Regions from separate parts of the Cupriavidus sp. L7L genome, predicted to be linked through region 1. Evidence: riboswitches for the same ligand, from Rfam matches in the RefSeq annotation. Region 1 holds a riboswitch; the other holds the start of a gene.
What was found. Region 1 has a riboswitch for glycine ahead of gcvT (glycine cleavage system aminomethyltransferase GcvT). Riboswitches for the same ligand answer to the same signal wherever they lie in the genome.
Positions count from the first base shown of each region.

Region 1 (4,395 bases):
CGGAACTGCGCGCGGCGCTCGAACTTGTGCGCCGACAGGCGGAACACCACCGACTCCGCCTCGTGCTCCTCGTCGTTCATCGGGTGGATGGCGATGGGATCGCCCATGCCGTGCTCGCTCCACAGCTTCTTGTCAAAGAGCTTGGGATTGTTGGCGATGACCGCGTTGGCCGCTTCCAGGATGCGCACGGTGGAGCGGTAGTTCTGCTCCAGCTTGATCACCTTGAGGTCGGGGAAGTCGGTCTGCAGCCCGCGCAGGTTGTCCAGCGTGGCGCCGCGCCAGCCGTAGATGGCCTGGTCGTCGTCGCCCACCGCGGTAAAGGCCGGCGCGCGCAGATGCGAGCCCCCCGCCAGCAGCTTGAGCAGCTGGTACTGGCAGGCGTTGGTATCCTGGTACTCGTCGACCAGGAAGTAGCGCAGCCGGTTCTGCCACTTGAGCTGTACCGCTTCGTTGCGCGCGAACAGTTCCGCGGGCAAGCGGATCAGGTCGTCGAAATCCACCGCCTGGTACGCGTTCAGCGTGGCGACGTAGTTGCGGTAGACCAGCGCGGCCTGGTGCTCGTCGGCATTGGCCGCCTGCGCGATCGCGGCCTCGGGGTCGACCATGCCGTTCTTCCACAGCGAGATCGTGCTCTGCACGCCGCGGATCAGCTTCTTGTCGGTGGTGCCGAGCTGCTCCTGGATCAGGCCGAAGCAGTCGTCCGAATCCATGATCGAGAACTGCGGCTTCAGGCCGACGTGTTCCGCCTCCATGCGCAGAATCTGCACGCCCAGCGAGTGGAAGGTACAGACTGTGAGCTGCCTGAGCGGGATGCGCTTGCCCTCGCGCGTGGTCTTGCCTTCCATCAGCTTGCCGATGCGTTCCTGCATCTCCTTGGCAGCCTTGTTGGTGAAGGTGACGGCGGCGATATGGCGCGGCTCGAAGCCCTTGTCTTCGATCAGGTGCGCGATCTTCTGCGTGATCACGCGGGTCTTGCCCGAGCCCGCCCCGGCAAGGACGAGGCAGGGTCCGTCCAGATAGCGGACGGCTTCAGATTGGGCGGCGTTGAGGCCGTGGCTCATGCGCGGGAATGCTTGCGTGGGGTGGTCGGGACGGCGTCGCGCCCTGTACACCACATGGGGCGGCGCCGGACGCAAAGCTAATCATGTTAACACGCTGGGCCGGCCCTGATCAGTCAGCGGGAACCGCTTTTTCCGGGGGCGGGGACGTTACCGAAGTAACACTTGGTAAGTCCCAAAACCGGGCGTCCGGGCCCTCCTCTAACCAGTATGGCGGGATGGCAGACCTGCGTCCCGAACGTACTCAAAGTTACTTTCGGAGCCCATCATGAAAATGCTACGAGCCTTTTCCAAAGCGACGATGGCCGGCATAGCCGTTGCGGCCCTGGCCACCGGCTGTGCCGACATGACACCGAAGCAGCGCAACACGGTCATTGGTGCCGGCGTGGGCGCGGCCGGCGGTGCTGCGTTGACGCACGGTAGTGCCGCAGGCACGCTGGGCGGTGCCGCCCTGGGCGGCGTGGTCGGTAACGTAATGACCGACGACCATCGCCGTTGATAGGGCGAATGGCTGCTGGCGGGGGGCGCCTGCCGCGTTGACAAAGGCAGGGCCCTCCCGTACATTGCGCGCATCCGACCGGGAGAGCGCGCATATCTGCGCCGCCGAAGGGGTATCACCCGAAAACTCTCAGGCACCACGGACCGCTCGGATCGGCATGCAACATGCACACGATGCATGCCGCACTCTGGAGAGCGGCACCCGCCATTCGTGGCGAGCGTGCCCACCGAAGGGGCGCGCGAGGACGGGATTCAACGAATCCGCCTCGTAATCTCTCAGGTATCGAGGACAGAGGGGTCATCCGCCGCAGCGGATTGCTTGGCCATTGGCATAGCGATCGTTGCGGCGGGTGGCCCTTTTTTGTTTTCGCAACCCGACATTGCCCCCGAGGATTCCATGACGCTCCAGGCCACGCCCCTCAACGCCATCCACCGCGCCCTCGGCGCCCGCATGGTCGACTTCGGCGGCTGGGACATGCCGGTCAACTACGGCTCCCAGATCGAAGAACACAACGCCGTGCGCACCGACGCCGGCATGTTCGACGTGTCGCACATGTGCGTGGTCGATCTCAGCGGCCCCAATACCCGCGCCTTCCTGCGCGGCCTGCTGGCCAACAACGTCGACAAGCTGCAGACGCCGGGCAAGGCGCTGTACTCGTGCATGCTCGACGAAAAAGGCGGCGTGATCGACGACCTGATCGTCTATTTCTTTGCCGAGGACCGTTTCCGCCTGGTGGTCAACGCCAGCACCGCGGTCGGCGATATCGACTGGATCCGTGCGCGCAACGACGCCACCGGCAGCGGCGTGACCATCACCCCGCGCCGTGAAGATGTTGCGCCCGCGGGCGCGCAGCCGCTGGCGATCGTCGCGGTGCAGGGGCCTAACGCCCGCGCCAAGGTGTGGAGTACCTTCCCGTCGACCCAGCCTTCCGATGCGCTCAAGCCGTTCAACGCTGTCGTGGTGCAGGACCCCGCACTTGGCGAAGTCATGGTCGCGCGCACCGGCTACACCGGCGAAGACGGCTTCGAGCTGGTGGTGCCGGTGGCCAGCGTCGCCGGCCTGTGGGAAAAACTGAATGCCGCGGGCGTGCGCCCGGCCGGCCTGGGCGCGCGCGACACGCTGCGCCTGGAAGCCGGCATGAACCTGTATGGCCAGGACATGGATATCAGCACCTCGCCGCTGGACGCGGGCCTGGCCTGGACCGTCGACCTGCAGAGCGAGCGCGACTTCACCGGCAAGGCGGCACTGGCCGCGGCCGGCTCGCGCCAGCAATTCCTCGGCCTGATCCTGCGCGACAAAGGTGGCGTGCTGCGCGCCCACCAGAAGGTCATCACCGCCGCCGGTGACGGCGAAATCACCAGCGGCACCTTCAGCCCCTCGCTGTCGCAATCGATCGCGTTCGCGCGCCTGCCGCAGGGCGTGAACGTCGGCGACACCGTGCAGGTGGAGATCCGCGACCGCAAACTCAACGCGACTGTGGTTAAACTGCCGTTTGTGCGTAATGGCAAGGCACTCGTGAGCTAAGGGAAACATCCGCTCACCCAACGGTCGCCCTCGCCTGCCGGCAGCGTTGCCGGGCAGGCATCACCCAACAAGAAACAGATCTGAATCCGGAGAACCTTCATGAATTTCCCCGCCGACCTCAAATACACCGAGTCGCATGAGTGGGTGCGCGTCGAAGCCGACGGCACGCTCACCATTGGCATCACCGACCACGCACAGGATGCGCTGGGCGACATCGTCTTCCTGGAACTGCCCGAAGTGGGCAAGTCGGTCGGTGCCGGCGACGCGCTGGCAGTGGTGGAATCGGTGAAGGCCGCTTCCGATATCTACGCCCCGGTGGCCGGCGAAGTGATCGCCGTCAACGAAGCCGCCACGGCCGAGCCGGAAAGCGTCAATGCCAATGCCTTCGACGCCTGGCTGTTCAAGCTCAAGCCGGCCAACAGCGACGACGTCAACGGCCTGATGTCGGCCGACGCGTACAAGGCCAGCGTCGGCGCCTGATCGCCCCGCCGGTCCCGCACCCGGGATCGGCACACAGCATTTGCAGCGCCGCGGCACGGCTGACCACCTGCCGCAGCGCTCCCCACGAGGTTCTTGCCAATGAACGCCCCGCTTCCCATGACCGCCGCCCAAGGTAACCGGCCCACGCTGGCCGAACTGGAGGCGCGCGACGCCTTCGCCGCCCGCCACATCGGCCCCGATACCCCCGAACAGCAGCACATGCTGAAGGTGCTCGGCTACGACAGCCGCGCCGCGCTGATCGATGCCGTGATCCCCGCCGCCATCCGCCGCCGCGACGGCATGCCGATGGGCGAGTTCACCGAGCCGCTGAGCGAGGAAGCCGCACTGGCCAAACTGCGCGGCCTGGCGCGCAAGAACCGCGTACTGAAGAGCTTTATCGGCCAGGGCTACTACAACACCGTCACGCCCGCGGTCGTGCTGCGCAATATCTTCGAGAACCCGGCCTGGTACACCGCCTACACGCCCTACCAGCCGGAAATCTCGCAAGGCCGCCTGGAAGCGATGCTGAACTTCCAGCAGATGGTCACCGACCTGACCGGGCTGGATATCGCCAACGCGTCGATGCTCGATGAAGGCACCGCTGCCGCCGAAGCGATGACGCTGCTGCAGCGCGTGAACAAGCACGACTCCAGTATCTTCTTCGTCGCCGACGACGTGCTGCCGCAGACGCTGGAAGTGGTGCGAACGCGCGCGCTGCCGCTGGATATCGAAGTGAAGGTCGGCCCCGCCGCCGACGCCGCTGCTGCAGGCGCCTTCGGCGTGCTGCTGCAGTACCCGGGCGTGAACGGCGACATCAAAGACTACCGCGCCATC
Region 1 covers NZ_SMNY01000048.1:127,542-131,936, forward strand. Annotated here, with positions in the region: gene E1J61_RS31790 (UvrD-helicase domain-containing protein) at 1-1,061, opposite strand, end outside; gene E1J61_RS31795 (glycine zipper 2TM domain-containing protein) at 1,327-1,557, shown strand; glycine riboswitch at 1,627-1,713, shown strand; glycine riboswitch at 1,735-1,859, shown strand; gene gcvT (glycine cleavage system aminomethyltransferase GcvT) at 1,954-3,081, shown strand; gene gcvH (glycine cleavage system protein GcvH) at 3,181-3,561, shown strand; gene gcvP (aminomethyl-transferring glycine dehydrogenase) at 3,661-4,395, shown strand, end outside.

Region 2 (4,395 bases), on a different contig from region 1:
TCGAAGGTCAGGAAACTGCTGGTGCCGCCGAAGGTGTCGGGATTGACGTCGCTGTTATCGAGCGTATTGTACTGCCGCCCCGAATAGGTCATCGCCAGCGTGCCGGCCCATGCCGGCGTGAAGCGGTAGGTGCCGACCAGGTTCGCGCGCCACTGCGGGATGCGATAGAAATACTTGCCCACCGATGCCGGGTTATTGGCATTCTCCAGCGTCTTGGAATGGTTGTACGCGCCGCTGGCCGACAGGTCGAAGCCGCTGATCAGCACGTCGCGCCCGTCGTAGGCAAGCTCGATGCCGCGCGTACGCACGCGGTCCACGTTCTGGAAACTGGTGACGGTGGGGAACACCGTGGTATTGGTCTGGCTGACCAGCGCATCGCGGATGTCGTCTTCATACACCGACACGCGGAAGTACGAACGGTCGACCGTGCGTTCGAAGGTCAGGTCCTTCGAGAACGAGCGCTCCGGCTTCAGGTTGGGATCGTTGTTGATCAGCGAGGTGCCGGTGATGCGGCCCTGGAACAGCTCGGCGACGGTTGGGTAGCGCCAGGCCTGGCCGAGCGACAGCCGGCCCAGCCAGTCCTGACCGATGGCCTTTTCCAGCGCCAGCTTGGGCGACCAGTTGGACTCGCTGCGCACCGGGTAGGCGACATCTACGCCCGGCTGGCTGCGGCTGCCGTCATAGGCGCGCCAGTGCTCCCAGCGCACGCCCGGGATCAGCTTCCAGTCCTCGGCGAAGTACCACGCGTCCTGCGCGTACAGCGCCTGCGTCTCGGTCTTGCCGGCAAAGGCGTTGTTGAACGCGGAGATGGTGGCGGCCTGCCAGTCCGAGGTGTTGTAGGTGGTGTTGCTGAGCCGGTAGTTGTCGTAGTGGTAGCCGAGGGTGACCCAGTGGCCGCCCTTGAGCTGCTGCGGGCGGTAGTCGGCCTTCAGGTCGAGCGTGCGCCAGCCGGTGCCGTCGCCATAGGTCACCGTGCCCGGGCCATTGCCCGCGGTGCTGGCGGTGCGGCTGATGTCCTTGGTGACATCGAACAGCGATGCCACGCCGGAGAAATTCCACCCGGTCTCGTTGCGCGTGCGCAGCGACAGGCCGTAGAGCCAGCGCGCGTCCTCGCCATTGCCCGGCGCAAACGCGTTGGCGGGGATCACGTAGCGGAAGCCGCCGATATTGACCGGGCCGCTCGACACCACGTTGCCGTCGGCATCGCGCAGGTAGCTGCCGGTGGCGCTGGAGCGGTCCTGCTGCCAGTAGGCGGCGGTGAATTGCGCCTGCAGGGTATTGGTGATGTCGTAGCCGAGCTTGAGCTTGAGCTGGTCCTGCACGGTGTGCGTGACGCCCTCGCTGTTGACGCCCATCACGGTGCGGTCGGCGCCGGTCTGGTCCTGGTCGAAGTAGGCGCCCGTCACGGGCTTGTCGGCCGAAGTCGCCCGCACGCTGGAGCGCGCCGCGGTGTAGAAGCTCAGCGGCTGGCTCTTGCTGTCCTGCCGGTCGACGCTGACCAGCCACGAGAACGGCCCGGCGCGGTCGCCCACGTAGGCGTTGGCGTGCACGCCGTTGAAACTGTCGTGCGTGCCGTACAGGTTGAAGCGCTGCGTGAACAGCTGCACGCTGGCATCGCCCTCGAACTTCTGCGGTGTGCGCGTACTGATCAGCACGGTCGCGCCCAGCGAGTTGCCCGGGTACAGCGCCGAATACGGGCCATACAGCACGTCGACGCGCTCGATCTCGGCGGCGTTGACCAGCGACCAGCGCGGCGGGAAGGTGAAATCGGAGCCCAGCAGGTTGGACAGCAGCAGGCCGTCGGCATAGACCAGCCCGCGCGCCGACTGGCGCGAGCTGGTGCTGCGCACCGAGATGATCGAGTTCATATCGCCGATGAAGCGCTTGCGCACGGCGAGGTTGGGCGCGTACTTGAGCGCGTCTTCGGTGTTGACCACGTTGAAGTCCGCCATGCGTGCGGCGCTGATGCCGTAGGCGGGCGATGGCGTATTGGGCGGCGTGGCCGGCGTTTCGCCGCGCCCGGGCTTCGCCGAGACCACGACTTCCTGCAAGGGCTGCGGCGCGCTGACGGGTTCATCCGGCTGGGCGCCGGCGATGCCGGGGCCCATCAGCGCGGCCGACGCGGCCAGCGCAATCCGATTTCTTCTCACTGGAATACCTATTCTGTTCTTCTGGCTCGCCCGACCGGTGCGCCGTATCCGGCTCGTGCTACGGCGCACTTCCTCCGCGTAGCGAGTGCTGACATTCTAGGGGGCGGGTCGGCTTGACGCAGTGCGACATAGCGCCGCGCCGGTACGGAAGCGACTCGCCCCATCCATGCGAACACGCCTGGCTCTATTCGCGTTTACCCGCATATCCACATGCGGCCTTTGTCTCTAGATTTGCGCGGATTGGCGTTCGCGCCAACGTGATGCTGGGAGAGACTGATCCGGCGGCAGCCGCCGCGGACAGCGCCGAAGGAGCAACCGCCCCGGAAACTCTCAGGCAAAAGGACCGGTATCACGCGTCACAGCACTCTGAAGAATGCCGCCATCGTCAGCCGGCATACCGAAGGAGCAAGCGGCCCCCGCCACCGGTACCCCCGGGCACCACCGGCGACTGTCGTGAATCTCTCAGGTCAGGAACAGAGGGGGCGTCCGCCACGCATGTCGCGTGCGGGCTCCCACCCCGACGTTTCTGGACTGCCAGATCATGAAGACAATCGCCGTCATCGGCGGTGGCATCACCGGTGTCACCACGGCCTACGCGCTCGCCCGGCGCGGATTCTCCGTCACCCTGTTCGAGCGCCACCGCTACGCCGCGATGGAAACCTCGTTCGCCAACGGAGGGCAGCTATCCGCCTCCAATGCCGAGGTGTGGACGCACTGGTCCACCATCATCAAGGGCCTGAAGTGGATGCTGCGCAGCGACGCCCCGCTGCTGGTCAACCCGCGCCCGAGCTGGCACAAGCTGAGCTGGTTCGCCGAGTTCATCGCCTCGATCCCGCATTACCGCCGCAACACCATCGAGACCGCGCGCCTGGCCATCGCGGCGCGCGAGCACCTGTTCGCGTGGGCGGCGCAGGAAGGCATCGACTTCGACCACAAGCGCGAAGGCATCCTGCATATCTATCGCGACAAGGCGGGCTTCGAGCACGCGGGCCGCGTCTCGGCGCTGCTGGCGCAGGGCGGGCTGGAGCGCCGCGCGGTAACGCCGGCGGAAATGCGCGCAATCGAGCCGACGCTGGCCGGCACCTACTACGGCGGCTATTTCACCGAAAGCGATTCGACCGGCGACATCCACAAGTTCACCAGCGGCCTGGCCGCCGCCATCGAGCGCATGGGCGTGCACTGCCGCTACGGCGAGGACGTGCGCAAGGTCACCACCGATGGCCGCAGCGCCAGCGTGACCGTGCAGGAAGGCGCGGACAGCGCCACCTCGACCTTCGACGGCGCGGTGATCTGCGCCGGCACCGCCAGCCGCGCGCTGGCCGCCGGGCTGGGCGACCGCGTCAACATCTATCCGGTCAAGGGCTATTCCATCACCGTCAACCTGAACGACGCGGGCAGCCGCACCGCGGCGCCGACCGTCAGCCTGCTCGACGATGAAACCAAGCTGGTCACCAGCCGCCTGGGCGACGACCGCTTCCGCGTGGCCGGCACCGCGGAGTTCAACGGCTTCAACCGCGACATCCGCGCCGACCGCATCCGGCCGCTGGTGGAATGGGTGCAACAGTGCTTCCCCGGCGTCAGCACGCGCAGCGTGGTGCCGTGGGCGGGGCTGCGGCCGATGCTGCCGGATATGCTGCCGCGTGTTGGGCGGGGGCGGGCCCGGTGCGTGTTCTACAACACCGGGCATGGGCACCTTGGCTGGACGCTGTCGGCGGTGACGGCGGATATGGTGGCGGGGGTGGTGGAGCAGGCGCTGGTTGAACCGAAGGTCTCGGGCGTGGGCTCGCTGGGACTTGCCAAGGCTTGAGATTGCCAGTTGAGCGCCTCGCTATTGCCAGCGCTGGCCCTCTCCCCAGCCCCTCCCGCTCGCGGGAGAGGAACGGGGGAGAGGGCGGGAGCCTCCACGGAGTGAAGCGCCACCGCCCGCCGTGAACCGCTCAGGCCGGCGCAAACACCGGCACCGGCGCCCCATCCACGCTGGGCGCGAACCTGACCTTCACCTTCTGCCCGATGCGCACCGCATCGAGATCGCAATCGACGATATGGGTCATCATGGTCACGCCCTCGTCCAGCGTCACATAGGCAATGCAATACGCCTGCGGGCCAGCCTTGCGCGTGACGCTGTACGAGTAGATGGTGCCGCGGCCGCTGGCGGTCTTCCAGACCGTATCGCCCATGCAGAACGGGCACAGCGTGCGCGGATACCAGTGCGTCTTGCCGCATGACTGGCAGTGCTTGACCAGCA
Region 2 covers NZ_SMNY01000007.1:55,193-59,587, forward strand. Annotated here, with positions in the region: gene E1J61_RS06900 (TonB-dependent receptor) at 1-2,150, opposite strand, end outside; glycine riboswitch at 2,405-2,506, shown strand; glycine riboswitch at 2,507-2,637, shown strand; gene E1J61_RS06905 (D-amino acid dehydrogenase) at 2,692-3,957, shown strand; gene E1J61_RS06910 (Zn-ribbon domain-containing OB-fold protein) at 4,088-4,395, opposite strand, start outside.
Region 2: it holds a riboswitch for glycine, as region 1 does, so the genes downstream of both, E1J61_RS06905 (D-amino acid dehydrogenase) here and gcvT (glycine cleavage system aminomethyltransferase GcvT) in region 1, are expected to answer to the same signal.